4 regions of the Lysinibacillus sp. FSL W8-0992 genome follow, and region 4 is predicted to be linked to each of the others. Evidence: riboswitches for the same ligand, from Rfam matches in the RefSeq annotation. Region 4 holds a riboswitch; each other region holds the start of a gene.

Region 1 (7,972 bases), 1.1 Mb from region 4:
CTCATTCATGTCCGAACGTCATCCTTTTATATAGAGTTTCTTCCTATTTAATAATACTCTTTTTTTATGGAGCCGAAAAGTGAACAAAACTTAGCTTATTGAATTATCAGAATTGTTTGGGTGACTGGCACTATATTGGGGTTGCGAAAATTTGTTTTTCTTCTGGGTCCCATAAAACAATTCCAACATCTTGTTTTTGATCGACAATACGAATCGTAACAGGAACATAGTCAAATAAAATAGAATTTAATTTTGTACTAATAAACTGCAAAAGACCAATTAATTCTGTATCATTTATTAAAGGTGCATGTACCTCTATTTTTATATCCGCTAATTTTCCATCTTCATATCGAAGCTTTCCAAATGCTTTAGGATTTAAATGTTTGAAATTCTTTTGTATTTCTTCTTTAAAACTTAATAATTTATTATATGTATCTTGATCCAAACTATATAAGGCATCGGAAGGGAATGTGTAATCTTTCTTATCTATGTCAGTCCATTTATCTATTTTATCCTTGCTCTCTGCAATAAAGGTTTCAGCTAAAAAAATGCCTGGAAGTATATCATTTTTATTGGATTCTTGATACAACGTTAAATAGATTGGAACATTAGGCATTGCTTCATTTTTTCTGATATCTTTTACTATTGTTTCAGCTATTTTTTTACCATAATTACCTACATCATTTACATCATCGTTATTATTATCAACTTTCACTTGGTCTGTATAAATCAAGCCTTTATCATCAGATACTCGTATGTCATAATATTCATTTAACGATATGGCTAATGCTATCCCTTCTATTTTCCCACTTTTTTTGTTAATGTAATTTTGTTCTAACACATGTGATAAAATTAGCGGATTCGCTTTTTCATCCTCTAAAACATTACCAGTACTATTTTCTATTGGTGGATTTAAACCTAAGCCTTCTTCAGTTTTCCTAGCTAACCATTGCCTAATCATATTTTTATCTAAATATTGGCCTTCCTGCATATAAAAACTACTTGGCGAAAAATAATTTACTGATAAATTCATTAACCCCTTCTCAATTTCATTAATATTTAAAGTATTATTCATATTACTAACAATTAATCCTCTGGCAACATTCAATTTAGCAGGCTGTTGAATTTCGTATGTTTCCTTTTTCTGAATTGAAGAAATATACATTTTCTCTTGATTATTATCGTCTTCATCTTCACTACAAGCAGCTAAAAAAAATAAAGGTGATATTAATAATAGTGCACTTTTTCTAATATTCATGTCTATAATGCTCCTTTCTTATTGTGATATTATGAAAATCTTTCACTACTATCGTCATACCTTATATTACCATAAGTTCTATTAATATTTATATTAAAGACTTTATATATTGCAACCGCTTTTTGTTATTTAAAGAAGGTGCAAAACGTCCAGTTGCTAGCAAATAAAACAATCGTTTTACTGTTATTTAAAGTGCATTTTGCATCCAAAATGGAGTTTAATCTACATACAAAAAACCCTATAAAAATACAGGGTCTTTGTAAATGATTTATATCAATAATTAACTCTCACTCATAAAGGCTTTTGAATAATTTACTGTTCCTTGAACATTAGTCAAAGAATCTTTCGTCAGTTCAATTGCCATAAATACTTCATCTGGCACTTCAAAAGGTGCTTTTATATTCCATAAACTTGCCTTTTTAAATCCGAATTTCGGATAATAATCTTTGTGTCCTAAAACGATTACTGACTGAAAACCAAGCTCTTTTGCACGTTTTAAAGCTGCATTAATGAGTTGACTACCTACACCTTTCTTGTGGTATTCAGGTGCGACTGCAACAGGAGCAAGTGCTAAAGAATCTACAGTTAAATTAGAAGAGACAATTGTTATTTTAGATAAAAGAATATGACCAACAATTTCATCCGTTTCCTGATTTATCGCTACTAATGATAAGTCAGAAACAAAAGCAACGGATTCCCTAATTTTATTCACAAGAAAATGCTCTTGTTTGTCACTTTGTTCTACATTTAAAAATGCCATTTTGACAACATCTTCAATTTTTTTGCAATCTGAAGGGTGCTCTTGCCTAATTTTAATATTCATATACTCTCCTATTTTTAAAAAATTTTCGTTTTAAAAAATTTAGAAATTACCCAACATACCTTCTTAATAATAATTATTAAGAAAGTTTACACCCCAGTAAGAAACATAAGTTTATCAAACAAAAACCTCCAATATAATATGAGCCTATTTTATTTCAAATTTATATGGCAAGTCAAACATGCTATTTTTTCGAATGAAATAAGTAACTGTGAAATTGTGTGTAAATTGTGTGGGTGACTGGCACTCCCAAAAAAAAATTAAGTTCGGTACTGTACCGAACTTAATCCTTACGAACTTATTTTGTTCCGCTTGCTCCAAATCCAGAAGCTCCACGAACAGTTTGAGATAATTCATTTACTTCTAGCAGTTGAATAGAAGGGACAATTTGGATTACCATTTGGGCAATGCGCATTGATTTCTCAACGATAAATGTTTCTTTACCATGATTAATTAAAATAACGCCAATTTCGCCTCTGTATCCTTCATCAATTGTACCTGGACTATTGAGAACAGTTACACTATGTTTTAATGCTAGTCCACTTCTTGGACGAACTTGCGCTTCTGTCCCTTTTGGTAATTCAATTTGTAAGCCTGTTTTTATTAATCTTGCTTCTCCCGAAGGAATTTCGACTGCTTCAATTGAATAAAGATCCATTCCCGCATCACCTGGATTTGCTTGCAAAGGTAGCAATGCATCAGCATGAATTCTTTTGATTTTTACGTCTAAGTTCATTATTTTCATCCTTAACGATTAAATTTAAATGTGTCATCTGTAATTGGCGCTACTTTTGCTTTTGCGTAAGTAGAACCCTTTTGTGAAAAGAAGTCATATGTTGAACCTTCATTGCGAATACCATTCATAACGATAGGATTAACTTCTTCTTCCGGGAACATTGGGTCAAATCCAACATTCATTAACGCTTTATTAGCATTATAGCGAACGTAAGCTTTTACTTCAGGCGATAAACCTGTTTCAGCATAAATATCCTCTGTATAATTCATTTCATTTTGATATAAATCCAGCAATAATTCATAACCCCATAATGTTAGCTCTTCTTGCTTTTCCTTAGAAAATTGCTTATATAAATTTTGAGCAAAGAAGCCTACTGCCACACCGTGGATGGATTCATCGCGTAAAATAAGGGAAATAATTTCTGCACTATTGCGAAGAAAGCCTTGCCCGCCTAAGTACAATGGGTAGAAGAAGCCAGAGTAGAAAAGGAATGATTCTAGCATAACGGACGAGAACATCGCTTTCCACAAACTTTCTGAATCCCCTTCTTCAATACTATTATAAATATCTGCAATTTTATTAGCCTTATATTGTAGATATTCATTTTTCTTTACCCATTCAAATAGCGCGTCAATTTCTTCATTTGTACAAAGCGTTGTGAATATATATGAGTAAGATTTTGCATGGATCGCTTCAAATGCATCAAATACAGTAAGAACAGCCTTTTCTTGAAGATCTGTTGTAAATGCAGCAACACGGTTCATCCCAATATTTGTTTGAACTGTATCAAGTAATGTTAAGCCTGCAAATACTTTCTTATACGTATCTTGGTGCTCGAAATTTTTCCACTGTTGGATATCCTTACTTACTGCAATTTCTTCTGGAAACCAAATTTGTTTCCATTGTTGGTCCCAAAATACTTGTGCTAGTTCACTCGTTGACTTATTCCAATTGACCGCTTCGTAAATTATATTTGACATGCGACACACTCCTCTAAGCTTTGCAAACGTTGACGGACATAATAAACAGATTTAATTCCCTTTACCCAAGCATAAATATAAATTTTAGCCAACTGTTCCGTTGTCCAGTTATCAGTTACATACAGCGTCATCGAAATACCTTGGTCTACATGTTTTTGAGATGCTGCATACAAATCGATTAAATCATATGGATTCACATCATATGCTTCAACATATAAATGACTGTTATCATTTGTTAAATGTGGCATTGGGTAAATTGTTCGACTATCCGCATAATCACGTACCTCTACGCGCTCAGTACTTGGTGCAATCGAAGCTGTACAGCTACGAATGTATGAAATACTACCAGTTGGTGCAATAGCTAAACGATAAGAATGGAATAAACCATATTGCATAACATCCTGTTTTAATGTTTCCCACATTTTTGATGTCACAATTGGAATATTTCCTAGTGCTTTTAATACAACGGGTGAGAGCTCTACTTCGATTTTATTTACATATTGATCAAAATAAACGCCTGAAGCATAATCACTATCTTCAAAACGGTAGAACGTTTCGCTTCTTTCCTTAGCAATCTCCATAGATGATTTAAGTGAATAATAGTTCATCGCTTCCATAAAGCTATCCATAAAATCAATCGAATCCTTTGAACCATACATGATTCCTTCTGTAACAAGATGGCCATGTAAATTCATACAACCAAGCCCTACCGAATGCATTAGTTTATTTGCTTTAGCTACAGGCGGTACATTCGTGATGTTCGTCATTTGCGACACATTCGTTAATAAATGCATTGCTGTATCAACTAATGTTCCAAAATCATTTACTTTACTTGCGGCATGAATATCAATTGAACCTAGGTTACACGATACATCCAGCCCGTATTCATTTGGTTCATTTTGGTCAGAAATTATACTTGTTTCTTGTACTTGTAGAATTTCTGTACATAGGTTTGACATTTTTACACGGCCTATATTTTTAAGTGGATGTACATCGTTGACATTATCATCAAAAATTTCGAAAGGATAGCCTGATTCAAATTGTGCTTTTTTCACTTCTGTATAAAGTCTACGAGCATTCAAGCGTTTAATTTTACGGATATTCGGGTTATCTAGTAACTCGTAATACATCTCAGTAATAGAGATTTCAGACATCCGTTTACCATATTCTTTATAAATATCATATGGGCTAAACAACACAATATCTTTATCACGTTTCATCAGTTCAAAGAAAATACTTGGAATAATAATACCTGTTGATAGCGTTGCAAGACGAATTTTATCATCCGCATTTGGCTTTTTCGATGAAATAAAATTTTCTATATCTGCGTGGAAAATATTTAGATAGACAACGCCAGAGCCGTTTCGTTGTCCAAGCTGATTCGAATAGCTAAACGAATTTTCTAAAAGTTTAGCAACTGGGATAACACCACTTGCACGATTTAAAATTTCTTTAATTGGATCACCTAATGGACGTAAATCAGTTAAGTTTACCCCCACTCCACCTCCAAGGCGAGATAGCTCCAAACAATAACCAATATTTTCAGCAATACTATTCATTGAATCGTCCATTGATAGTTTAAAGCAGCTTACTAATTCGCCACGTGCTTTTTTCCCACTGTTTAATGCAGTTGGCGTTGCTGGTTGGTACGCTTCCATCATTGCCTCAACAGAACGTTCTGCTAACACAGTGTTCCCTTGTGCTAAATATAAAGCGATGATAACAATACGATCTTCATATTTTTCTAAAATTTCTTCTCCGTCACGACTTTTCATTGCGTAGCTATCATAAAATTTACTCGCACTCATAAATGAAGGGAAACGGAAATTGTAATCGTATGCTTTTTTGTATAGATGTTTAATAAAATCTATATCATACATGTCAATAAATTGTTTCTCATAGTAACCCTCATCGACTAAATAGCGAATTTTTTCTTCAATATCAATAAAATAACGTAGACGCACATTTACATATTCTAAAAAATAACGGCGTGTTGCTTCACGGTCCTTTTCAAGCTCTAATTGACCTGTCGTGCTATAGCGATTAAGCACCTCATTATTAAGCTTTAAATATGTTTTCATCCCTTCACCCTCGTTTCATAAAACATTTGTATTACTTCATAATCAGCCTGATATCCCCGTAAATCTAATTTACATACTAACGGGACCTTATAGGCTTCTGCAATTTTCTCACCAGCTCCGCCAAACACATGGTGTCCAAAATTACTATTACCACTAACAGCTACTCCCTTGCAAAATTCCTTGTTTTGCTCTAAAAAGCGGGCTACTTTTGCAGGAATATCACCTAAGCCGTCTGTGTATGTTATTAAAAGATAGGGCTCAGTCAACAATAATCCTTCATATATTTCAATTGACTCACCATCTAATTTAGTAACAATACTTCGCACATTACCTGTACGACTGGCATAAACGATCATATTGCAATCATCTCAATTTGAGAAACGATTTCTTTGACATCTCCTATAAATGTGTCATTTACTTCAAGAACAGGCACACTTAAAAAGCCTGCGTCCATAATTTTTTGTTTTGCTTGTTCGTCATGATCAATATTCACAATTTCTGCCTCAAGTCCTGCACGTTGTAATTCCGATTTGACCCAAAGACATTTTGGGCATATAGTTTTAGTATAAAGTTTCATTTTAAATTCCCTCTTTTCATAATATAAAAAGGCTATCTCTCGGGAGAGACAGCCTAAGTTAGAAACGTAAAAAAGCCAAAGAATAGTCACGTCCCCATTTCTTATTCCCCGAAGAAAGGTTGATTTGTTTTATGATAGGCAGGTCTCCTGGCTTTGCTTCATTCTCTGATATCCTTCCCATACCAACGCACAGTGGATTAAATCATCGTCAGCTTAACAGTTGCGGGGACAGCGTCGGATATACCGAACTTCCCTATTAAACTACATATAGTAGTACCTACATAAAACGAACACAATATATTGTTATTGAACACAATTAAGTGTACCATCCTTCAAGTAAAAAGTAAATCCAGAAAAGTGAATTCTTTATAGTGTAACTTTTCATTATATTCTTTAGGAAGAACAAACTGTTAATAAATGAAAACGACTAGCTAGTTAAGCATAATAAACAACATAGTTAGTAGTTCCAAAGAAGTATAGCTTGATTTATAGAGACTATTCATAGAATCTCCAGGAATTATTATGCTACCTACTGCAGCCTATATTAAACTGAAGATTATATTTAATATACTTCTTAATATAAGTTTATATCTGTTAAACCATTTTAGCCACTATCGTAAGCCCTATTACTTTTTAGAAAAAAGATTTTAAAATGAACCTGCCGTATGTTCGATTTCATTTTTAATCATTTTGTAGCGATCAAACCTGTCTTTGTTGTTTTGCACTCGTTTGCTTTTCTAATTAAAAACAAATAGCCATCTGACATCAATGAAATCTCGACATCAGATGGCAATATAAGTTTTAAGCATGACTACACGTAAAGGTACCGACTAGCTCAGTTATGAGCTGGAATAAATGATTCAACAATTGCAGCTAAAGCTTGAATGGTATCATAGCTATCACCTGGAAACTCCGATTGGGCAAAGTCGACTTGAAGTTCCTCACACAATCTATGACACTCATATCCTACTTCAAAATAGGACTCAATATCCGCTGAAAGGGAAAGGAGCTCACAAGTGACGATACCTTGAGCACCCTCGCCTTGCAATGTATTAATTTTATCTTTTACATTTGGACCTAGCCAGTCACCTTTCCCATGACCGCTTCGATATGTAATATGCCAGTTATCAATTTGAACTGCTTTTGAAATGGCTTCGGCTAATTCGGAAAATTGGCGTACATAGTTCTCGTTTTTTTCCGGATCAATTGGCTGACTATGGACGGTATATAAAACATGCGTCTGTGCTCGTTTTTCAACAGGAATCCATTCATATGCACGTTGAACACGATCTTTATATACAGCAAGTAATTCATCGTTTAAATGCCAATTTTTCGCATGAATGACCTTAACGTCATGAGAAGCTAATAACGTACTAACTTCATCATGAAACGCTGCAGCACCTGTAGACATAATCGGATTTACAGGTAGCGTAATAAAAGTTGTGATACCCTCTTTAAGCATTGTGTCAACAACATCTGGAATATAAGGTTCTGTATGTTTGTATGCATTATATACTTTT
Region 2 (7,972 bases), 1.4 Mb from region 4:
GTAATCGTCGCTGTCGCGCGAATTGTTGCGACTTAGGCTGCGTGCGTTCCCACAGGAGTCACTCGCCTTCGCTACCATCAACTAGATTGCATATACTATTTCCTTCGCTCTAAGAACAAACCTTATTCCTCGTCAATTATTATTTATCTATTAGCGCCATAGACTCTGCTAATGTAGCCATATTGCTCATCATCGAACAAGCTGCGTCTAGAATTGGAAACGCTAATGCTGCGCCAGAGCCCTCTCCCAATCGCATATTCATATGAAGCATCGGCTCTACTCCTAGCAATTCGGCTGCTATTTTTGCCCCAGGTTCTTCTGATGCATGAGAAGGTATGATATAGTCTTGTACTTTTGGTTCAAGCTCATATGCAATTAGTGCAGCTACTGTAGAAATAAAGCCATCAATTACAACTGGTTTGCGATTTGCGGCAGCCGCAAGGATTACTCCAGCCATAGCCCCTATTTCTAACCCACCAACTTTTGCAAGTATATCGATTGCATCATGACGATTAGGTTTGTTTATTTCGATAGCCTTTTGAATAACAGCTACTTTATGTTCAATTCCTCCTGACCCTAGCCCTGCACCGAATCCCGTCACTTCATGCGGGTGACAAGCATGAAGTACTGATAATATAGCTGCACTAGGTGTTGTATTGCCAATCCCCATTTCACCAGTACCAAGAACATTTGCCCCTTTTGCTATTTCTGATGTCGCTATTTCTATGCCTACTTCAATTGATTGGACTGCTTCTTCCCTCGTCATCGCCGGACCTTTCGCCATATTGTCCGTACCGTATTTAATTTTTTTAATTAAAACACCAGCATCAAGCGGAATATCCTCTTTGACACCGACGTCCACCGTTACAATTTTTGCATTTGTTATTTTAGCAATAGCACAAACACCTGTTACCCCTTTAGGAAAATTCAATGTTTGAAAAAATGTTACGTTTTGTGGATTCGATGTTACCCCTTCGTCACAAACACCGTGATCTGCCGCACATACGATGATCACTTTGTTATCGAGTTTAGGATATAGTTCTCCCGTAATCCCAGTTAGTTGTATAGCAAGCGACTCCAGCTTCCCTAAACTGCTCGGTGGCTTGCTAAGAGAATCTATACGTTCCTTCGCATTTTCCATCATTTTGTTGTTAGTACGTTGAATGTGTTGAATCGTTTGTTGTAGCAATTGCATCATCATCTCTCCTTTTTTTAGCCTTTTACATAAAAGAATGAAAAAAATAGAAAAGCCTGTAGTTTATTTCATAACAAATAAACTACAGACTTTTCCATCGTCCATATCATCCGAAGCAATTAGGCAGGTCTCCTGGCTCAATCTCAACATTTTATAGAACCTTCCCAGCCATCGCTAGTGGTATTCTCTATAAAACTCCATTTTACAGTGGTGGGACCGCTAAAGCATTTCACTTTATTCCCTATTCTCCCAAAGTGGGCACCTAATGCTTTTATGTAATTACTTTAAATTTACGACAAAGTTTTTTGAGTGTCAATATTGTTAAAAGTTTTGGTAACAGCACTTTTTGCATTGCCATCATTTAATATAAACAAAAAAAATGAGGTATTTAACAACTGACTTGTTAAATACCTTCATCTTTACATTATTTAAATTCTAATTCCCCATCATAGGCAAGCATGCCGCCTTCAAGATTTGTTACATCAAAGCCTTGTGCTTCTAAATAAGCACATGCATTTGCCGAGCGTCCGCCAGCTTTACATACGATAATATAAGGCTTAGATCTATCTATCTCATCTAAACGCTCTGGAATTGTTCCAAGCGCTATATGCTTAGCACCAGGAATGACACCTTGTGCTACCTCATCATCTTCTCGCACATCAATAATGTATAGGTCTTCGTTAGCATCTAGTTGTTCTAATAATTGCGTTGTATCCATTGATTTCATCTTTATAGTCCTCCAATATATCAATTTCCTATTACATTATAGCGTGAACGAAAAAAAACAGCTAGTGATGTAGCACTAGCTGCTTAAAATGACTCTATTCTTCTGTCTCTAAAAATTCGACTTGCTTTGCTGGAACGAAAGTAGAAATTGCGTGTTTGTAAATGAGATGCTGTTTGCTTTCAGCATCAACTAATAATACTGTAAAGTTGTCATAGGATTTCACTGTTCCTTTTAACTGGAACCCGTTTAACAGAAACACAGTTACAAAAACACTGTTTTTACGTAGATGGTTCAAAAACGTATCTTGCAAATTGATTGATTTCATAGATTGCGCCTCCCCTACTCTCTTTCTACCTCTTCATTCCTATAGTAGCATGTTATACCAATTTATCAATTAGTAATTTTTAGAAATTATTAAAGTTTTTAGTCTTTTTCAATAAAATGAATGTCCATCTTATTACGGAAATAAGTAAGTTGTCTTTTCGCGTAGCGACGAGAATTTTGTTTTAAACTTTCAATTGCTTCTTCTAATGTGCATCGACCATCTAAGTAATCATACAATTCCTTATAGCCAATCGCTTGTATTGACTGTACACCTCGAATATTTTGCTGCCATAACCCTTTTACTTCTTGTAACAGCCCTTTGTCCATCATCAAATCTACTCGGCGATTTATGCGATCATAAAGCTCATCGCGTGACATATTTTCTCCAAGCCCTAAAATCAAATGGCGATAAAGGGGGATTTCTCCACGATTATGTTCATCTGAAGCTTTTGAAACACCACTTAATTCAATCATTTCTAATGCTCGAATAACACGTCTTGTATTATTCGGATGAATTGTTTCTGCCGTTTTCGGATCCAATGCTAATAGTTTTGCATGCATTGCTTCAGGACCCAACTTTTCTAGCTCCTCATAATATGCCTTACGTGCTACCTCATCTACCTGCTCCTCCGTAAATTGGAAATCATAGAGCACTGCTTGTACATATAACCCAGAGCCTCCAACAATAATTGGCAACTTCCCGCCTGCCTGTATTTCACTAATTTTGGCACGCACCAGTTTTTGATAATCCGCTACTGAAAATGATTCTGTTGGCTCTTTGAAGCTTAATAAATGATGTGGTACACCTTGCATCTCTTCCTCGGTAATTTTCGCTGTACCAATATTTAAGTCTTTATAAATTTGCATCGAATCGCCATTAATAATTTCACCATTATACTTTTTTGCTAGCTCAATGCTCAGTGCTGTTTTACCAGAGGCCGTTGGTCCAACGATTGCAACAACCTCTGCTTGCTGAATTTTATTTTGTATCATACTTTTTTAACCACCGTAATAAAACTTGATGAACCGCCTGATGATTGTCTTCATTTAAAATTTCGTGTCGCTTATCTTCAAATAAATAGACTGTAACATCCTGTATACCTGCTTCTACAAAACGCTCTGCCACTGTATACACTCCTTGACCAGCGTCACCAACAGGGTCCTTGCTACCACTTATCAAAAGGATCGGTAAGTTTTTATTTATTTTTTCAATCTCTTTTTTTCGATTTAGCACCATAAGGCCAGCCGTTAAATCAACAAAAAATTGGTTTGTTGGTATAAAGCCACAATATGGATCATCGATATATTTTTGCACCTCATGCTCTACAGAACATAACCAATCATACGCTGTTTTAGCATTTGGAACTTGCTTATTGAAGCTCCCAAAACTCAATTTATTTAATAAAGGGCTCTCCAACTCTTTGCCCAGCTGCATTGCTAATACTTGTGCAACATAATGTCCAATCTTATGCAATGTTGAAACGTTTCCTGTTCCACAAAGTATAACGTTATCCACGCCATTGCCGTAAAGCTGAATATACCTTCTAGCAATAAAAGAACCCATACTATGACCGAACAAAATGAAAGGCACATCGGCAAATTGAGCATGCATAGTTATTATCACTTCATGGGCATCTTCAACAACACGGTCAAAACCATTTTTCTCAGCGAAAAAACCTAATGTGCCGTTATAAGATGCTGTTTCTCCATGTCCACGATGATCATGCATCGTAACTGCATAGCCTGCTGCACATAGTATTCGAGCAAATTTTAGATAACGTCCACTATGCTCTGCCATGCCATGTAAAATATGAAAATGACCTATGCATGGAATAGCCGGAGTCAATGTTCGCGTAAACACAAAATATCCATCCGACATTTTCATATAACGCTCTTCCATTTACTACACCTCCACATCCGCAAAACTTGTCGCATCTATTATGGCTTGTTCTAATTGAGCAACATAAGTATTTCTTTGGGATTCTGAGTAGTGAAAACGCTGTTGCATTACTTGAATTACTTGCTCCTTATATCGTTTCACTGCATCAATATCAAAGTATAATAATCCCGTACGACGAATAAAGAAATCACAAGGTGTATAAACCATTTCCGCTTCTATACCATAGAGCAGCATCGCATGTAACACGAGAGGCATCGTACTGCCATGCTCATGCAAATACTTTACCTGATCAAATAAAGCGTCAACATTTGTACCATACTTTTGCACAAGATGCTTTGCTTCATCATAATTCAGGCCATACTGAACACCCTCTCTAGCTTTATATGCAGTATAATCAGGGAAATTAATAGCATTAATGCCCTTTGCACCCGAAAGCGACAGCTCACGTGTCATACATGGACTTGCATGCTTAAATTTATGTGTTTTGACAATTTTATCAACAATTGTTTCGGCCATTTGGCGGTAGCCTGTTAGCTTGCCACCAGCAATGGTCATCAAACCACTTGATGCTGTCCAAATCTCATCTTTACGCGAAATTTCAGAAGGGTCTTTACCTTTTTCGAAAATAAGTGGACGTACACCTGCCCAAGAAGATTCAACTGTTTTTCTTGTAATTTCGGCTGTTGGAAAAACATTTTTAGCAGCCTCAATTAAATAATCTACATCTTGTTGTGTTGCAGTAGGGTGTATAGGATTTCCTTCATAAACTGTATCCGTTGTCCCTAAATATGTTTTACCATCACGTGGAATTGCAAAAGCCATACGACCATCTGGAATATCAAAATAGACTGCCTGTTGCAATGGGAAGTGCTTTTGATTGAGTACAATATGGACACCTTTGGTCAGACGTAATTGTTTTTTGTCCGTACTTTTATCTTTTTGTCGTACTTCATCTACCCAAGGACCAGTAGCGTTGACGATTTGCGCCGCATGAACTTCCACTACTTTTCCTGTTACATGATCTTTTACTTTTGCCCCAATTAGCTTTTTCTTGTTATATAAAAATCCTGTCATTTCAGCATAGTTTACACAAAGTGCGCCATATTCAACCGCTTTTTTTAACACTTCAATTGTTAAACGTGCATCATCGGTACGATACTCCACATAATAGCCGCCGCCAACGAGCTCATCACGCTTTAATAATGGCTCAAGCGCTGCTGTTTCTTGTGCACTCAACATTGTGCGACGTTCTTGCTTTTTCACACCTGCTAATCGGTCATAAACCTTCAATGCTATTGAAGTCGTAAATGGACCAAGTGAACCATGCTTATATAAAGGCAACAGCATCTTTTCAGGCGTCGTTACATGAACAGCATTATCATAAACGATTTCGCGTTCACGCCCAACTTCAGCCACTACACCCATATCAAATTGTTTTAAATATCGAAGGCCTCCGTGAATTAGCTTTGTTGAACGGCTTGATGTACCAGCCGCAAAATCCTGCATCTCAATCAATGCGACAGATAATCCTCTTGATGCGGCATCGAGTGCAATTCCAGCACCAGTAATGCCACCTCCAATTACTAATACGTCAAAGCTATATTGCTCTAAATAATCCATAATTTTAGGACGGTTCTCAAATGAAAACATACTTTCTCCCCCATTAGCTATGATTTGAATAAACGTGTAGCTTCCACAGCTCTTTGCCAGCCCGCATATAATATCGCGCTTTGCTCTGTGCTCATTTTGGGTTGATAGGTTTGCCCATTTGCCCATAATGCAGCTAACGCCTCTTTATTTTCCCAAAATCCAGTTGCCAGCCCTGCTAAATAGGCTGCCCCGAGTGCAGTCGATTCATTAAGCTTTGCTAACTCCACCTCTAACTGTAAAATATCACTTTGGAATTGCATTAAGAAGCCATTACTTACAGCTCCACCATCTACCCGCAATACTTCAATTGGTGTGCCAGCCGCTTCCTCCATTGCATCCAGTACATCTTTCGTCTGGTAAGCCAATGATTCAAGCGTTGCCCGGATAAAATGTTCTTTTGAAGTACCCCGTGTCAAACCAAAAATAGCGCCACGGGCATCGGTATCCCAGTATGGTGTGCCTAATCCTACAAATGCAGGTACAACGTATACACCATCTGTATCAGCTACCTTTGTTGCATATTTTTCAGATTCTTTAGCAGTGCGAATCATGCGAAGACCATCACGTAACCACTGAATTGCTGAACCTGCTACAAAGACACTGCCTTCTAATGCATATGTCACAGTGCCATCAATGCCCCAAGCAATCGTTGTAAGCAAACCATTTTCAGAATGTATAGCCTGTTCACCTGTATTTAACAACATAAAACAGCCGGTACCGTACGTATTTTTAGCCATGCCCTTCGCAAAGCATGTTTGCCCAAAGAGCGCTGCCTGCTGGTCGCCAGCAATACCTGCAATTGGCGTTTCTTGCCCAAAAAATACGCTCGGTGCGGTTTTCGTATAGATTTCTGACGAATTTCTTACTTCTGGTAACATCGTCATTGGGATATTTAGTAGCTCACAAAGTTCTTCGTCCCACTGTAGTTCATGGATATTATAAAGTAATGTCCGCGCCGCATTCGAATAATCCGTAATATGTGCCTTCCCTTTTGATAATCGCCAAACAATCCAAGAATCAATCGTGCCGAAGAGTAAATCACCATTTTCCGCCTTGTCACGTGCACCTTCAACATTGTCTAAAATCCATTTAATTTTTGTTGCAGAGAAATAGGAATCCAGACGTAACCCTGTCTTTTGTTGAAACATGTTTTCATGGCCTTGTTCCTTCAACTCTTTAACAATGTCCTGGGTTTGCCTTGATTGCCAAACGATAGCATTGTAGACAGGCTGACCAGTATGTTTATCCCAAACTACCGTAGTTTCCCGCTGATTTGTAATGCCAATTGCATGTACCTCACTTGCTTCATGACCACTTTCAGTTAACACTGCTGCGATAACCGAGAGCACTGATCCCCAAATCTCATTGGCATTATGCTCTACCCAGCCTGCCTTCGGAAAATACTGCTGAAATTCCTTTTGTGCAACATGGACAATTTCACCTTTATGATTGAATAAAATCGCTCTTGAACTTGTCGTACCTTGATCAATTGCTAAAATAAATTCACCCATTTTTTCTCCCCCTTAGGTTTTCTCACCACGCACGAGATTGCTGTAAGTTTTTCTTTTATTTACTGCGACCTCGATGCTCAGTTATCACTACATTACCCGTTTGAACATTTTTTCCACTTCATAGGTTGTAAAATGAATTAGCACTGGGCGACCATGTGGACAGGTAAATGGATTGTCTGCTTCGCGTAAATCGTCTAGCAATGCAACCATTTGCTCTTTCGTTAAATAATGATTAGCCTTAATAGACTTTTTACAGCTCATCATAATGGCTGCTGCCTCACGCATTTTTTTAACATCTGCCTTTTTCGTCGTCAATACTTGCTCAATTAAATCCTCAATAATGTCCTGCTCCTCGCCATTTGGAAACCAACTAGGATGCTCACGAATAACAAATGATGACTGTCCAAAATCCTCTAAAAATACGCCAACAGCCTCTAGCTGCTGTCTATTTTCACGCAGTATAAGCGCCTCGTCTGCTGCGTAATGGAAGGTCAAGGGAAGTAATAATGTCTGTCGTTCGTTCGGATTAACTTGCCCAACCTTTTCACGGAAAAACTCGTACTTAATACGCTCCTGTGCCGCATGTTGGTCGATTAAATAAAAGCCATCCTCCATTTGCGCAACGATATATGTCCCGTGAATTTGCCCTACTACTTCAAGAGCAG
Region 3 (7,972 bases), 1.4 Mb from region 4:
AAGGAAGCGACGTTGAAAATGAATAAAGGAGATTTTACTGTCGCCCTTTCGACTAATGGCAAAGATGAATTAAGCGATCTTGCGAATGCCATACAACAGTTATCCGATGATTTAAATCATTTAAGAGAGGAAAGAAAGGAGTTTTTAGCAAGTATTGCGCATGAGCTAAGAACACCTATTACCTTTATAAAAGGCTATTCAGATATTCTTTACAAGCGAGATTTAACGGAGCAGGATCGCCAAAAATATTTAGGCATTATTATTGAAGAAATGAATCGGCTCTCAACGTTAATTAAAGACTTATTTGATTTAGCAAAAATGGATGAAAACGCATTTGTAATTAACAAAGAACGTCTTCAATTGGATGAATTAGTGGCAAGTATCGAAGTAAAGCTAAGACCTGCTTTTCAGGAAAAAGAGATACACTTGTTTGTTCAATGTGAAAAGGGATTAACATTAATGGCCGATTCAGTAAGGCTAGAGCAAATTATTTTGAATCTGTTAAATAATGCATTAACTTATTGTTCATCTGGAGATTCTACTTTTTTTATAGTAAAAAGGCAAAATAACTTACTAAAAATCATTGTTAAAGATACTGGAAAGGGGATTCCGAAGAAGGAATTACCTTATATTTTTGAACGTTTTTATAGGGTTGAAAAATCTCGTGCACGTGCACATGGAGGTATGGGATTAGGTCTTGCTATTGTTAGAGAGCTTGTCCATGCACACGGAGGGGAAGTAACCGTTGTTAGTGAGGAAAACAAAGGGACTACTTTTGAATTATTATTTAAGGGGTAGGAACAAATGAAAACATTATTATTAATTGACGATGAACCAAGGATGCTGGAGTTACTAACGCTTTATTTAGAGCCTTCTTTTCATTGCATAGCGATGTCATCAGTTAGAGATGCTTTAGACTATTTAGAAGAAAATCATGTAGATTTAGTGCTGTTAGATATTATGATGCCAGATATGGATGGTTGGCAAGCTTGTCAGGAAATAAGGAAGTTTTGGGATGTACCGGTCATTATGCTAACAGCAAAAGCGGAACAGGCTGATATTATAAAAGGCTTAAATTTGGGAGCAGACGACTACATTTTAAAGCCTTTTGACGAGGAAGAGTTAGTAGCACGCATACATGCTGTATTAAGAAGAACAAAAACTGAAGAAACTATCATTTTTTTTGAAGGGCTACGATTAAATAAAGAATCTATTGAATTGTCTTTTCAACAAGAAGCTATTGTTTTAACGCCGAAAGAATTTTCGATGTTAGCGCTGTTTCTTGAATATCAAAATAAAGTTTTCTCAAGAGAGCATTTAATTAATACAGTTTGGGGATATAACGGTACTATTGAAGACCGAACAATTGATTCGCATGTCCGCAATTTACGGGAAAAACTAAGGAAAAGTGGCTTTCCTGTTGATGATTACTTACAGACAGTGTGGGGAATCGGCTATAAATGGCATAAGCTTGCTGACAAAAAGTAATTACAAACACCCTCTGATGGCAGAGGGTGTTTCGTTTTTATTTTGACGTTAGTTCACTATCTGTAACCCATTTATGATTTTTCATTTCTTCACCAGTAGTTGTTAATGGAAAATCAATCATATAAACGGTCGTTTGTACTGCGTCATCAATGCGAACAGTAGCATTTTCCATGCCTTTCATATGTGCAGCATCTGTTTTGACTTCAGTGCCTGGAGACAATGGGGCAACACCTGGATCTATTAATTCCTCATGTATTACCCATTTATGATTTTCTATTTTCTTTCCACCAGTAGTCGGTTCATAGGAGATAATATAGGCAGTTGTATCATATGCCCCAACAATCGTTGCTTCGGCGCCTGCCATCCCAGACATATGTCCTTCCTTAATAATAGCAGTACTGCCTACAGGGAATTTAGGGTTTTTAGCAGTTTTTAAAGTGGATGGAACTTCACCCGAGCTGGAATGATTCATCTCTTCTCCATGGCCTGTTTCTGCACTATGGTCCATTGCGTCACCATTAGCAGAGTCCGTCTTCGCTGCATCGTCAGAGCAAGCTGATAATATTAGTAAAGCCATTGCTGCTATAAAGCCTAGGAAAAAATTTCTTTTTAATACCATATGAATTTCCTCCTTACTATTTATTTGTCTTTAATGTAACAAGTAAATGTGCAGAAATTATGGATTAGGTTTTGTGCAAAATCCATTTGTATGAAGTTGAAAAGAGGAAAGATTGATTCCTAGATGAAAGAAGCTATAGACTACGATAATTATGTATGATAGAATCGTCATAATTTTAAAATTTCAGAAACTAATGGTGTGACGCTTGTTAACAAGTGCCACTTAAAAGGGAAGTCGGTGTAAGTCCGACGCTGTCCCGCAACTGTAACGAGGAGTTCTATGATGTAGTAGCCACTGTTTTTAGAATGGGAAGGCAATCATAGTAACGTTGAATCGAAGCCAGGAGACCTGCCAATTAGTTCATACCTGTAATGCCCACGAGGATGCAAGCAATTACGGACAATTGATGGATACTTCTCCAACTTTGTTTAACCTAGGGTATTTCTATGCATTCGTGCGTAGAATACCCTTTTTTATTGCTTCGTATTTATCAAGATTGATAAGGAGTTAATAAGCAAATGAATAAAAAATTTATGCTATTTTCATTGACCCTTCTTTTAGTACTGATTGCTTCAATGACGGTTGCTATTATGATTGGCTCAGTGTCAATTACACCGCTACATGTATGGAAGGTTATTTTCTCGAAAATTCCTATTTTCTCAAATACGATAGAGCCTGATTGGAGCCGCTCACAAGAAATTATTATATGGCAAATACGTGTCCCACGTGTCATGCTTGCAGCCATTGTTGGAGCAGGTTTAGCTATTGCTGGAGCAGCTGTGCAAGCACTTGTCCGTAATTCTATTGCAGATCCATATATTTTAGGTATTTCTTCAGGTGCGACAGTTGGTGCCACGGCTGTCATCATTTTAGGCGCTTTTTCATTTTTAGGTATTTACGCCCTTTCAGTAGCTGCTTTTCTAGGCTCCTTTATAGCAATTGTGTTGGTATTTTTCTTGTCACGTGTAGGGGGACGTATTTCTATTTTCCGTTTGTTGCTAGCAGGAATGGCTGTATCGTTTATATTATCTGCTACTTCAAATTTTATGTTAATGATGTCTAAGGAAGAGGGCGGTATAAAAGCCGTTATGTATTGGATGCTTGGAAGTCTTGCGGGCGCAAAATGGAGTAATTTATTCATTCCAGCTATTATCTTTTTCATCGTTTTTGGTTTGTTATGGCTACATTATCGAAATTTAAATTTATTACTACTTGGGGAAGAAGCGGCGGTCACATTAGGTGTTAATCTTCAACAATTTCGAATTCAATTGATACTACTCGTATCATTACTAACAGGTGTGCTCGTTGCGGTAAGTGGCTCCATTGGGTTTGTTGGTTTAATAATTCCGCATATCGTGCGATTAATAGTAGGGTCTAATTATAAATATGTTATCCCTATTAGCGCATTATTAGGAGGGATTTTCTTAGTTTGGGCAGATGCGATTGCCCGCGTGATAATAGCTCCAGAAGAAATGCCAATTGGAATCATTACTGCCTTTTGTGGCGGTCCATTTTTCATTTGGCTACTACGCCGTAACAATTATTCATTTGGTGAAGGAGATTAAAGGTATGACATTAGAGGCGAAGCATGTATCATTCTCCATTCATGATCAGCGCATATTAAAAGAAGTAAGCATTCAAATAAAGGAAAAGCAATTTGTCGGTTTAATTGGTCCTAATGGTAGTGGAAAGTCGACACTATTGAAAAATATGTATCGGTTATTAAAGCCCGAAAGTGGAACAGTATTATTGAATGAGGAAGATATTTTTCAGCAATCAAGTAGAGCGATTGCAAAAAATTTAGCCGTAGTTAGTCAGGAAACACCTGTGTTATTCGACTTTAATGTAAAAGATTTGGTGAGCATGGGAAGAACGCCACATAAGAAGCTTTTTGAAATGGACGATAAGGAAGACTTTAAAATAGTGAAAGAGGCATTGTCTCAAACGGGTATTGCCCATTTAGAAACACGCAGCTTTAGTTCCCTTTCTGGAGGAGAAAAAAAGAGAGTGATGGTTGCACGTGCACTAGCACAACAGGCGCAAGTGCTTATTTTAGATGAGCCTACTAATCATTTAGACATTCAGCATCAATTACAATTAATGGACTTAATTCAAACATTGCATTTGACTGTTGTCGCTGCCTTACATGATTTGAATATGGCTGCTATGTACTGTGATCAAATTTATGTTTTACAACAAGGTAGTATTGTTCATTACGGCACACCAGAAGAAGTGTTAACGCCTAAACTGCTTCGTGATGTTTTTGGAGTATACGCCGATATTCAAACACATCCACTGACAGGCAAACCGTATTTAACATATGTATCTGAACAATTCACAAAAACTACATAAGTGCCAGTCACTCAAACAATTCTGATACAATTTGCATAAAGCATTGCAAGTAGGGTATTTATAAATAACCAAGTAAAAATCCACGCACACTCCTGCTGCTTACAATGTGCCCGCGGAAAGCGAAGTGGATTTTTATGATATAGGAAGTCTGATATTTGTTAGGTGTATATGCGGAGCACCAGTCACACAAATAATTTACTGTGTAAGTATTGAATTTTATGGTTAACCAAGTAAAAATCCACGCAGACTCCTGCGGGAACGCACGTAACGTAAGACGCAACAAACGGCGCGCAGCGACGGTTGCGGCTGACAATGTACCCGCCGGAAAGCGAAGTGGATTTTTATGATATAGGAAGTCTGATGCTTTTGTTAGGTGTATATGCGGAGCACCAGTCACACAAATAATTTACTGTGTAAGTATTGAATTTTATGGTTAACCAAGTAAAAATCCACGTAGACTCCTGCGGGAACGCACGTAACGTAAGACGCAACAAGCGGCGCGCAGCGACGGTTGCGGCTTACAATGTGCTCGCCGGAAAGCGAAGTGGATTTTTATGATATAGGAAGTCTGATGCTTTTGTTAGGGTCTATGCTAATGCCAGTCACCAAAACAATTCAGAAGATTTTTGCGGTTTAATTTTTGTATAGTTGTGAGATATTCGGGGAACGTTACTTTTGAAAGGATGCGTGACGAATATGGAAGAGATTAAATTTGCACAATTAGATCACACACAGCTAGAAAAAATTAATGAGCTAGAAAAGAAAATTGGTGTTACTTTAGTTGCTTATGATGCAGCGGCAACACCAAATCAAGGTTCAGGTTCATACGACACTGATAATAGTACAAATCAAAACCATCCATCTTAAATAATGAAAACGCCTTGCAACAATGTAAGGTTTTTTCATTTTATAATCGAACAAAAGGAGCTGTATACATGTTTCAGGACTATTATACGGATTTACATATTCACATTGGACGAACAATGAGTGGGCGAGCAGTGAAGATTACGGGAAGTAAAACTTTAACATTATCGCGAATTTTAGAGATGACTAGTGCAAAAAAAGGGCTTGATATAATCGGCATTATTGATTGTCATTCGCCAGAAGTACTTGCTGAGATGGAGATGATGATAAAACGCGGTGAACTAGAAGAGTTATCGGAAGGGGGCCTTCGGTTTCAAGAAACTACGCTTATTCCAGGCTCGGAAATTGAGATTTATGATAGCAACTGTCATGGCCCAATTCATGTGCTAGCTTATTTTCCTACTATCGCAGTGATGGAAGATTTTTCGGTTTGGATGAGAGGCTTTATGAAAAACATTCATTTAAGTTCACAGCGTATTTATTGTGATGGACAAGCGCTGCAACAAAAAGTTCGAGAATTAGGGGGTCTTTTTATTCCAGCGCATGTTTTTACACCATTTAAAAGTTTATTTGGAAGAGGCGTTCACCACAGTTTAACTGAAGTGTTTGATCCACAGCTTATAGATGCTATAGAACTTGGTTTAAGCTCTGATACCAATATGGTAAAAAATATATGGGAAATTCAGCGGTATACATTTGTGACTAATTCGGATGCTCATTCGCTTGGCAAAATTGCACGTGAATATCAAAAACTACGATTAAAGGCAGCTAATTTTACCGAATTAAAGATGGCACTCCATGAACAGGATGGGCGAGGCGTAATAGCTAATTATGGGTTAAACCCATTGCTTGGCAAATACCATCAAACAGTATGCGCTAAATGTGGTAAGCAGTTAAACGATGGGGATACAATTTGCAGGTCGTGTGGAAGTTCACAAATCGTGAAAGGCGTTGCGACTCGAATTATGGAACTATCTGATTTGAATAGTGCTGAACGTGAGAGACCACCGTATATTCATCAAGTACCACTTGATTTTATACCAGGTTTAGGTCCGAAAATGATGGAAAGATTACTTCACGCATTTGGAACTGAAATGACAATTTTACATCGTATTACAACCGAGCAGCTTGCAGAAATTGTGCCACTTAAAATAGCAAAGATGATTGATTTAGCTAGAACAGGACAATTAAATATTGCAGTTGGTGGAGGAGGCGTCTACGGAAAGGTCCAATCTGAATAGGGTAAATCTTTAGGTGAATATAGGGCGATTTTAGGTATTTACTATTAATGTTCCCATTTTTATCCTCAATCTAGTAAACTAGAAATTATTAGATGTGCAGGAGGAGTGGGAATATGCAATTTTCAAAGAAATTTCGTTTTTTAGCTGCTAGTGTACTAGCTTTACAGTTAATAGTCCCTGTAGGAGCAAGTGCAGAGAATAAGCAAGATGACATTGCGCCAAGCTGGGTCGTACAAGCTGATTATGTGGCGCTAGGTGATTCATTGGCACATGGCATGAATGAGGTTGGAGCAATAGGTCTTGGTTATACAGATTTTGTTGCACAGGCATTGCAACAAGCGGGTTTGTTAACATCTTATAATAAAGGCTTTGCCTATTCAGGCTATACAACGAAAAATGTGTTGGCAGACTTACAAGGTGACGTAGAAAAACCTGTGACTGGGTTTGGTTATACAAATGATCGTGCAAAGCTTAGAGCGTCGATTCAGGAAGCGGAGCTAGTTACGTTAACTGCTGGTGCGAACGATTTATTGCCTATTTTAAAAGAAGCAACAACAACTGGTATAGATACTGCGGCCATTTTAAAAACATCGCAAGAAGCGATAAGTAATATAGCCGCCATTTTAGCGGAAATTAAAAAGCTGAATCCGCAAGTGCAAATTTATGTTATGGGCTACTATAATTCTTTCCCATATTATAGCGAAGAGCTGCAGACACAATTTAAAATGCTATTAGGAATTATGAATGCTTCTATTAAAACAACTGCCGAAAAAGCAGGTGCAATATTTGTGCCGACTTTCGACGTTGTGGCTAAAGATGTGCCAACTTATTTACCAAATCCAGAAAACATTCATTTAAGTGAAGCAGGCTATCTAGCTGTAGCAAATCAAGCATTTTTACCAATTATTAAAGCAAGCCCATTATGGGATGCCTCTTCTGCAATCCAAGTCAATGTTGAAAGTAGTACAGCGGCAAAGGTAAATTGGCAAGCAGCAACAGATAATGAGGGTGTTACGAAATACAATGTTTATGTAAATAATAAGCTCTACTCTACAGTTAACGCTGATCAAATGACGATAACGCTCGATAGTTTAACAGAAAATACTGCTTATACAGTTGCTATAAAAGCGTTAGATGCGGCTGGTAATGAAAGTGTTCAAAGTCCAACTGCAACATTTACAACAGGTAGTAAAGTACAATTTCTAGATATAAAAAATCATTGGGCAACGGAGTTTATTCAAAAAGCAGCTGAAACAGGCATTTTGAAGGGCTATGCGGATGGAACATTTAGACCTGAACAAAATATAACACGTGCCCAAGCAGCGGCAATGCTCGTTAGAAGTTTAGGTTTAACAACGAAAGACAAAGCTCCATTCATAGATATTGCAAGCTACGATGCAGAAACACA
Region 4 (7,972 bases):
GTAGCACCCTTCTTCACACAATTCGTTATACCATCTTCAATGTTTGGCGAGGCAAACTCTAAAAAACATGTTTCTACTAAAAAGCTTTCATCGATACGTGGCGTCATTTGCTCTATAAACGTTCGTACCTCGTCATTTCCTGCTGCTAAACGGCTACCATGGCCAACAAATAAAATTGCTTTCATCTTTTATCTCCTCACTAGTCGCCGCACGGAGCTGGCTCTACTTTTATTTTTGACGACATATCTTGATACGTAAAATGCAATATTTTTTTCAACCGTTTGAAGTACTTAAATAAGCGTTCATTTGGATGTGCATTTGCCTTATATTCCTCAATAATGTCTGTAATAAGCGGAATAAGCTGTTCTGGCTCTAGTCCCTCTACAACTGGCTGTGCTGCATGTGCAGTACGCCCTACTGGTTTCGCACCGATAAAAACATCAAATTTACTTTTCCGATAGACGATACCTATATCGTCAAATACTGCACGATAACACGCCATGCCACAGCCATTAAAGCCAATGTTCAGCGTTTTAGGCAACGACAACCCACCAAGTTTTGCTTGAATCTCCTCTGCATATGGAATTGAATCTGCCTTCTCGCCATAACAGAAGTCACAAGCCTTTAATGACAGCACATCCCCAATTGGTGCGAGTAAAAAGCCTACTTCTCTTAACTTTTCAGTAATAATTTCTGGCTCTGTCGTTGGAATTTTTAAATGAATTTGATGGTCAGGTGTATATTCCATCGTGCCTTCATCTCCCACAACTTCAGCTAACGTCATCATTTGCTGTGGAGTGAAAAATTTATTCGCTACCCCAGGACTAACAGCAAGTTCAAAAATCGACTCCATTTTTTGCTGAACTAACTTCGTTGTAGCCTTTGTGACAGTTGTTCCTTTCACCATGGCTAGTGCAGTTGCTGCCATTTCTAGAGATGATTTTTCTTGTACCGATACAGGCGCAGGTGCTATCGCAATACTACTTTTCAGACGTCCTGCATTTGGATCTGCAGCAAAGTCATGACTTGCAGTACCTGTTTCTTGGTTCATTGCCCACGGCTCATTTTCTTCTCTTAAACGCTGGTGTGGACGTAAAGGCTGTTTTTCTTCTCCAAGTGTATATTTGCGCTGATAGCCACGCGGTGTAATCATTTTATTGTCATAGAAAAATGTCGATGAATTTCCAATAATAACTGTAGTTAACATGCCGATATCATGCTCGAGCATCTCTGCTAAAGTCGTCATCGTTATTTCCTGACGATCACGGTAGGCACTTTTCACAAGTCCTACAGGTGTATCCGGTGATCGATATTCTAGTAAAATCCGTTGGGCTTCTACAATTTGACGTGTACGGCGACCACTTTTTGGGTTATATAACGCAATGACAAAATCGGCCATCGCCGCAGCTTCCACACGCTTTGCAATTAAATTCCAAGGTGTTAAATGATCGCTTAAACTAATCGTGCAAGAATCATGCATAATCGGTGCGCCTAGCAAACTTGCACACGAATTAATAGCAGAAATTCCTGGCACAATTTCGACTTCAACACCTGTTGCTTCCGTCCACCCAAGCTCAATTAGTACTTCATATACAAGTCCAGCCATCCCATATACGCCTGAGTCACCACTCGAAATAACAGAAACGATATTTCCAGCCTCCGCTTGACGTACCGCTTCTTGTGCTCGTGACACTTCTTCTGTCATACCAGTACTAACAATCGACTTCGCACTTACTAAATCTTGAATGAGCTCAACATACGTTTTATAACCGATAATAAATTCACTTTGTTGTAATGCCTCTACAGCACGTGTCGTAATATGCTTGAAATCTCCAGGTCCAAAGCCTACAACAAAAATCTTTCCTTTTTGCGCCATTTTTTACCCCTCTTTCACCTTGTCGATGCCTTTAATGGCTGTTGTTTGTGGGGTACGTTGCAACGTACCTTCTGTCAGTGTAAAAACATGCTCGCTGTGTAAAGAATCATGGTTTAAATCTTGTACAAGTGTTCTACCATGCTCAACTGTTGGTATACGATACCAATTTCCCTGTGGGTACGCGATCACAACACAAGCATCTTTACATCTGCCATTACAACGCGTTCTTGTCGTATGTATTTCCTTATCGAGTGCTAATTTCTCTATTTCGTCTCGTATTGCGAGCGTAATTTCCTCAGCTTCTTTTTTCATGCAACTACTACCATTACAAATAAAAAGATGGGTTTTCATGCCCTCTAAATTCCAAGTTGTCATTGCTTTTCTCCCCTCATTCTACTTTTAGGAAAAAGAAAAAACCTTTACTCGATATCGAAGAGTAAAGGTTTTATAGAAGCCAAAATAAAAACGAATATACACGTATCCGCTCTCGCTTCACTTCTCCCTCCGAAAAGTTTGCATATCATCAACTAAGCAGGTTTCCTGACTTAAGCTTCCTCTTACTTTCGCGCCTTCCCAAGTTTTCAGTGGCATTGCGATTTCATCAGCTATTACAGTAGCGGGGGCTGTATCGGATTTACACCGATTTCCCTATTATCTCGAAGTATATCGAGCACTTAATGATGGATTTATATTTAAATTTTGAAATGAAATGTTAATAAAACGAATATAAAACTGTTTCTATCATAGCCTATCATTTTTATACTTTTCAACATTTCTTTTTTATTTATTAGATTTTTAATAAAATTTCAACAAATATTTCATTAAAATTGATAGATTTTCTCTGACATTTATCTGAATTTTCTAGATTGTTATTTTATAAAAAATTTTTTACAAAAAAAAGGATAGCTTATGATTGGAAAAACATGTTACACTTCTTCGTGAAAACTCACAACTTCATCTTTTTTCGGTGCGAAGTGTATACATTTTGCTTAAAAGGGAAGCCGGTTCAAGTCCGGCGCGGTCCCGCCACTGTACTAGGGAATTTTATAGAAAATGTCACTGTCCATAGGACGGGAAGGCCTATAAAATGTTGAACTAAAGCCAGGAGACCTGCCGAGAAAATCGTGATCGTTTCAACCTACGAGGATAGGTGTGCGGCTTGGCAAATGACAGTTCTATTTGCTTTTTCAGCTATGCACTTTTTCCGAAACGGAGAAGTGCTTTTTTTATTGCGCACGCTACATTCGAAAATTACTGTTGAGGAGGAAAGGTTTTGAAATTTTCTTTTTGGAAACTTAGTTATTTCTTAGTGGCTCTTTTACTAGTACCAAAACGAGCGTTTGCCATGCATATCATGGAAGGATTTTTGCCGATTGAATGGGCGATTTTTTGGTGGGTTATTTCGATTCCATTTATTATTTTAGGATTACGTTCTATTCGAAAAACAATTGACGAAAATCCTGAAACGAAAATGATATTAGGCTTATCAGGTGCATTCGCATTCGTCTTATCGGCACTGAAAATTCCATCAGTAACAGGAAGTTGCTCACATCCTACTGGTGTTGGCCTTGGTACAGTTCTTTTCGGACCATTAGCCATGAGTGTGATTGGCACAATCGTTTTATTATTCCAATCATTACTTTTAGCGCATGGTGGTATTACCACTTTAGGTGCGAATGCTTTCTCTATGGCAATTGTAGGACCAATTATTGCGTATTATGTCTTTAAAGGTTCTCAAAAAATCGGTCTATCATTCTCTATTGCTGTCTTTTTTGCAGCGATGCTTGGGGACTTAGGTACATATGTTGTCACTTCAGTTCAATTAGCATTGGCTTTCCCTTCTGAAGTAGGAGGCTTTATGGCTTCATTCACAAAATTTGCAGGTATTTTTGCTTTAACACAAATCCCTCTAGCAATTAGTGAAGGAATTTTAACAGTTATCGTTATGAATTTCTTAAAAAAATACAATGTGAGCGAATTAAAGGCACTACGTGTTTTCTCAGCAAAGGAGGCACATTAGGATGAAGAAAAATTTACTGCTACTAGCTGTCGTTGTACTTTTAGCAATCATCCCTCTTTTCGTACAAAAAGGTGCAGAATTCGGTGGTGCAGACGGAGAAGCTGAAGCTGCAATCGGTGAAATTAATGCAGAATATGAACCATGGTTTGAGAGCTTATGGGAGCCACCAAGTGGTGAAATTGAAAGCTTATTATTCGTATTACAGGCTGCGATTGGTGCTGGCTTTATTGGCTATTTCGTAGGCTATATGCGCGGCAAGCATAAGGAAGGTTAAACGGATGTTACTCATTGATAAGTATGCTTATATGAATAAACTAGCGTCCGTTCATCCGTTAGAAAAAATGACGTTTTCCTTGGGGTTACTGCTATTGTCGCTTATCGTGAGAGATGAACTTATTTCACTCATTACATTTATTGTAATGAGTGCTTTTATCATTTTAGGCGCAAAAATCCCTTTCCAATACTATGCGAAATTACTGCTGTTACCAGGATTTTTTCTGCTATCCAGTTTACTATCTATTTTGATTTCAATTGCACCAAATTCAAGTAACCTCCCAGCACATTTCTGGGCATTTTCTCTTAGTAATTGGACCTTTTTCATCGGAAATGAAAGCATGATCACAGCACGGCAGCTATTGTTCTCTGTATTAGGCAGTATTAGCTGTTTATACTTTTTAATTTTAACGACATCGGTACAATCTATTTGTCACGTCTTACGTCAATGGCGTCTGCCTGCTTTATTTGTAGAATTAGTAGAGCTAACGTATCGATTTATTTTCATCTTTTTAAATAGCATGCAAAAAATTCATCTTGCTCAACAATCACGCCTTGGCTATCAATCACCTATGCAATGGCTACGGTCGATTTCCATGCTTATTGCAGCATTGTTTGCGGAAATGTTTCAACGTAGTCGTGAACTAAATAATGCGATGCAAGCACGTGGTGGCGAATCTGTTTATTGGCAAGACAATGTATGTTATAGCAAGAAAAACTGGTTTGGAATTGTTTTTATATTTTTATTCCTCGTAATATATGGAGGTTTTTTCTCATGACAGAGCTTTATTTTGATCTTAAACATTTATCATATGCCTATGCAGACGGTACCGAGGCACTTACAGATATTTCATTGCAAATTCCAAAGGGGAAAAAAATCGCCCTACTAGGTCATAATGGTGCTGGCAAATCAACACTATTTCAGCATCTAAATGGAATTTTAAAACCGACCGATGGCAGCATTACGTTTTGCAACGAAGCGCTTAGCTATTCTAGAAAAGCATTATCCGCATTACGTCAGCAGGTCGGCATCGTATTCCAAGATGCTGACAATCAACTTTTTTCAGGTACAGTAAAGCAAGATATCGCTTTCGGGCCATTAAATCTTGGCTGGTCTCATGAAAAAATCGAGGAAAAAATCGCCTGGGCAGTAGCACAAACAGAGGTTGAGTCATTACTTGATAAGCCCATACATTTTTTAAGCGTCGGACAGAAAAAACGTGTTGCCATGGCAGGTGTGCTGGCAATGGAACCTTCTGTATTACTATTAGATGAACCGACTGCTGGACTAGACAATTATTATGCTGCACAACTTTTACATTACTTAGCTAAATTAGAAAATGGGGAACGAACTTTTTTATTGGCAACCCATGATATCGCTTTGGCTTATGAATGGGCGGATCAAATAATTGTTATGGAGGCTGGGAAAGTCATTTACAATGGGGACCCGGTCGAATTGTTCTATCAAGAGAAGTTACTTGAACTAGCCCATCTTGAACGACCATGGGTTTTTGAAATAACCCTCGCCTTACAAAACAAAAAGTTATTTGACGTTGGCATGCCTATGCCTCGATCAAAAGAAGACTTACAAACACTTATCGAGCAGCTCTAAATTGTTTGGGTGCCAGGCACTCAAACAATTTTAAAACAATTGAAAAAAATTTATTGAGATATGAAACTTTTCTATTTTCCATCCGTTATAAATAGTGAAATGTCATATTTTACTGAAGGAGGAAAAACAATTGAAAAACTGGGTGATGAAATCAATCGCTGTCGTAGCATGTTCTGCACTAATGGTTCCTGCTGCTTCTGCCTTTGCTGAAGCACCACAGAACCCAGAATTGGTGACAAGTATGCTCGCTAGCAACAAAAGGCAAGCATTAAAGCAGTTCAACGATCAAACAGGAGGAAACGAATGGATTAGTGCCGATACTATTATCGTCAAACATTCGGGTCTTGCGAAGACCGTACATAGTAAAATTGGTTCAAAAGTAATTCGATCGATTCCTTCATTAGGTTACGAAGTAATCCAACTAAAAAAAGGCATAACATTAACAGAGGCTGTTTCGTATTATGCCAAGCAAAACGGAGTCAAAAGTGTATCTCCAAGCTACAAGTACCAGTCCTTTAATAATGCAGTCGATCCAAAGAAAAAGGATATGTATCATATAAATCTACTGCAAATTGATAAGGCTTTATCATTAGCAGGAAATCATGAGGTCAAAGTAGCAGTTATCGATTCTGGTGTAGATTATAAACATCCAGATTTGAAGTCTCAAGTGCTTCCACCTTATAATGCGGCAACGCCTGCCAATACCTCATTTTCTGATCCACACGGGACGCATGTAGCAGGCATTATTGCAGCTACTAAAGATAATGGGCTTGGTGGACATGGTATTTATCCATCAGCAAAGATTCTTCCAATAGATGTCTTTAACGGCAAACAAACTGCAAATGATTTCGTTATTGCACAAGGTATACTTTACGCTATTGAACAAAACGCTGACGTTATTAATATGAGTCTCGGTGGCTACGGAGAATCTCCACTAATGCAGGAAGCCGTTAAAAAAGCAATCGATAAAGGCATTACGATTGTAGCTGCTGCAGGTAATGATTCAACAGATCAATACTCCTTCCCCGCTTCTTTCGAAGGTGTCATTAGCGTTGGTTCTACAAATGAACGCAATAAACTATCAAGCTATTCCAACTATGGACCATCAGTGGACTTAGTTGCACCAGGAGAAGATATTTATAGTACCGTTTATGATCGAAAAAAGGGATCATCCTTCACAGCATTTAGCGGGACTTCTATGGCATCTCCTGTAGTTGCGGGTGTAGCAGCCCTACTAAAATCAAAATATCCCACTTTAAAGCCTCATGAAATAGAGGCAATACTCGAAATGACCGCAAAGGATTTAGGTGAAAGAGGCTACGACCTAACCTATGGACATGGCCTCGTCGACCCATTAAAAGCAATGCACTTCGATTTAAACAACCTACCAGAGCGCTATTCTGAAACAAAAGAAGAGCGTCTAACCAATGCCAAAGTGCTTAATAAAAATCGTCTGAATACCGAAAAAGGCGAATTCAAGCTACCAGATGAAAAGAAATGGTATAAAACTGAATTAGATGCAGGGGAATATATTCAACTATCATTAAAAGGTGCTAGCAACTATGACTATGCATTTGACTTATACTTCTACCCTACAGGTCAAAAAGATGAGTCTGAAACTATCAATGTCAATGATGTTCGCGCAGGAAAACAAGAAGGCTACCTTTATAAAGCAGAGCAAGCAGGAACGCTTCTTATTGGCGTTAAGGATCATAATGGTGGCTATAGCTTAAAAGGTGCATCAAACTATATTTTCACAGCGCAAACGACAAATGAATTACCGATCGATTCATTAGCAATGGATAGTGCACATAAAATTCAACAGTTCCCATTTAGTACGGCAGGAGAAAATTATACGTTACTCTCAGACGATCAACAAGGTGACCAAGATTACTTTACATTTTCAGTAACGCAACCATCAACATTGAAATTTGATTTATCTGGTCTACCTGGTGTTACAGCATCAATGGAAATCTATTTAAAAAGTGATTTGGATAACAACTCAACAGAACAAATAGATGAAGACGAATGGAATGAAAATGCACCCTACCCATTACAAGCATCTTCTAGCTCAGCAAAAGGTGAAAGTGTAAGTATCGTTTTCGATGCAATCCCTGATGAAGAGTATGTACTAAGTGTATCCAATGACAACAGTGGCGCAGTGTCAATCGATATGCTCTTTAATGGCGGT

What was found. A riboswitch is a leader RNA that binds a small molecule or an ion and turns the genes downstream of it on or off. The one in region 4 is predicted to bind cobalamin.
Region 1: it holds a riboswitch for cobalamin, as region 4 does, so the genes downstream of both, NSQ74_RS18835 (glutaredoxin family protein) here and NSQ74_RS13440 ((2Fe-2S) ferredoxin domain-containing protein) in region 4, are expected to answer to the same signal.
Region 2: it holds a riboswitch for cobalamin, as region 4 does, so the genes downstream of both, cobT (nicotinate-nucleotide--dimethylbenzimidazole phosphoribosyltransferase) here and NSQ74_RS13440 ((2Fe-2S) ferredoxin domain-containing protein) in region 4, are expected to answer to the same signal.
Region 3: it holds a riboswitch for cobalamin, as region 4 does, so the genes downstream of both, NSQ74_RS06175 (FecCD family ABC transporter permease) here and NSQ74_RS13440 ((2Fe-2S) ferredoxin domain-containing protein) in region 4, are expected to answer to the same signal.

The regions. Positions count from the first base shown of each region.
Region 1 covers NZ_JBBOZQ010000001.1:3,745,089-3,753,060, forward strand. Annotated here, with positions in the region: gene NSQ74_RS18800 (hypothetical protein) at 1-9, opposite strand, end outside; gene NSQ74_RS18805 (CamS family sex pheromone protein) at 131-1,258, opposite strand; gene NSQ74_RS18810 (GNAT family N-acetyltransferase) at 1,539-2,081, opposite strand; gene dut (dUTP diphosphatase) at 2,377-2,814, opposite strand; gene nrdF (class 1b ribonucleoside-diphosphate reductase subunit beta) at 2,826-3,794, opposite strand; gene nrdE (class 1b ribonucleoside-diphosphate reductase subunit alpha) at 3,782-5,875, opposite strand; gene nrdI (class Ib ribonucleoside-diphosphate reductase assembly flavoprotein NrdI) at 5,872-6,231, opposite strand; gene NSQ74_RS18835 (glutaredoxin family protein) at 6,228-6,452, opposite strand; cobalamin riboswitch at 6,572-6,748, opposite strand; gene NSQ74_RS18840 (ferrochelatase) at 7,288-7,972, opposite strand, start outside.
Region 2 covers NZ_JBBOZQ010000001.1:4,053,717-4,061,688, forward strand. Annotated here, with positions in the region: gene cobT (nicotinate-nucleotide--dimethylbenzimidazole phosphoribosyltransferase) at 140-1,195, opposite strand; cobalamin riboswitch at 1,301-1,476, opposite strand; gene NSQ74_RS20330 (rhodanese-like domain-containing protein) at 1,620-1,922, opposite strand; gene hfq (RNA chaperone Hfq) at 2,017-2,247, opposite strand; gene miaA (tRNA (adenosine(37)-N6)-dimethylallyltransferase MiaA) at 2,346-3,239, opposite strand; gene NSQ74_RS20345 (alpha/beta fold hydrolase) at 3,226-4,146, opposite strand; gene NSQ74_RS20350 (glycerol-3-phosphate dehydrogenase/oxidase) at 4,150-5,796, opposite strand; gene glpK (glycerol kinase GlpK) at 5,814-7,307, opposite strand; gene mutL (DNA mismatch repair endonuclease MutL) at 7,395-7,972, opposite strand, start outside.
Region 3 covers NZ_JBBOZQ010000001.1:1,269,023-1,276,994, forward strand. Annotated here, with positions in the region: gene NSQ74_RS06160 (sensor histidine kinase) at 1-798, shown strand, start outside; gene NSQ74_RS06165 (response regulator transcription factor) at 805-1,488, shown strand; gene NSQ74_RS06170 (YdhK family protein) at 1,526-2,107, opposite strand; cobalamin riboswitch at 2,285-2,477, shown strand; gene NSQ74_RS06175 (FecCD family ABC transporter permease) at 2,626-3,672, shown strand; gene NSQ74_RS06180 (heme ABC transporter ATP-binding protein) at 3,677-4,459, shown strand; gene NSQ74_RS06185 (hypothetical protein) at 5,156-5,326, shown strand; gene NSQ74_RS06190 (endonuclease Q family protein) at 5,395-6,564, shown strand; gene NSQ74_RS06195 (S-layer homology domain-containing protein) at 6,678-7,972, shown strand, end outside.
Region 4 covers NZ_JBBOZQ010000001.1:2,692,453-2,700,424, reverse strand. Annotated here, with positions in the region: gene NSQ74_RS13450 (sirohydrochlorin chelatase) at 1-185, opposite strand, end outside; gene cobJ (precorrin-3B C(17)-methyltransferase) at 200-1,876, opposite strand; gene NSQ74_RS13440 ((2Fe-2S) ferredoxin domain-containing protein) at 1,880-2,251, opposite strand; cobalamin riboswitch at 2,390-2,569, opposite strand; cobalamin riboswitch at 2,825-3,008, shown strand; gene NSQ74_RS13435 (energy-coupling factor ABC transporter permease) at 3,150-3,896, shown strand; gene NSQ74_RS13430 (energy-coupling factor ABC transporter substrate-binding protein) at 3,898-4,170, shown strand; gene cbiQ (cobalt ECF transporter T component CbiQ) at 4,175-4,948, shown strand; gene NSQ74_RS13420 (energy-coupling factor ABC transporter ATP-binding protein) at 4,945-5,781, shown strand; gene NSQ74_RS13415 (S8 family peptidase) at 5,912-7,972, shown strand, end outside.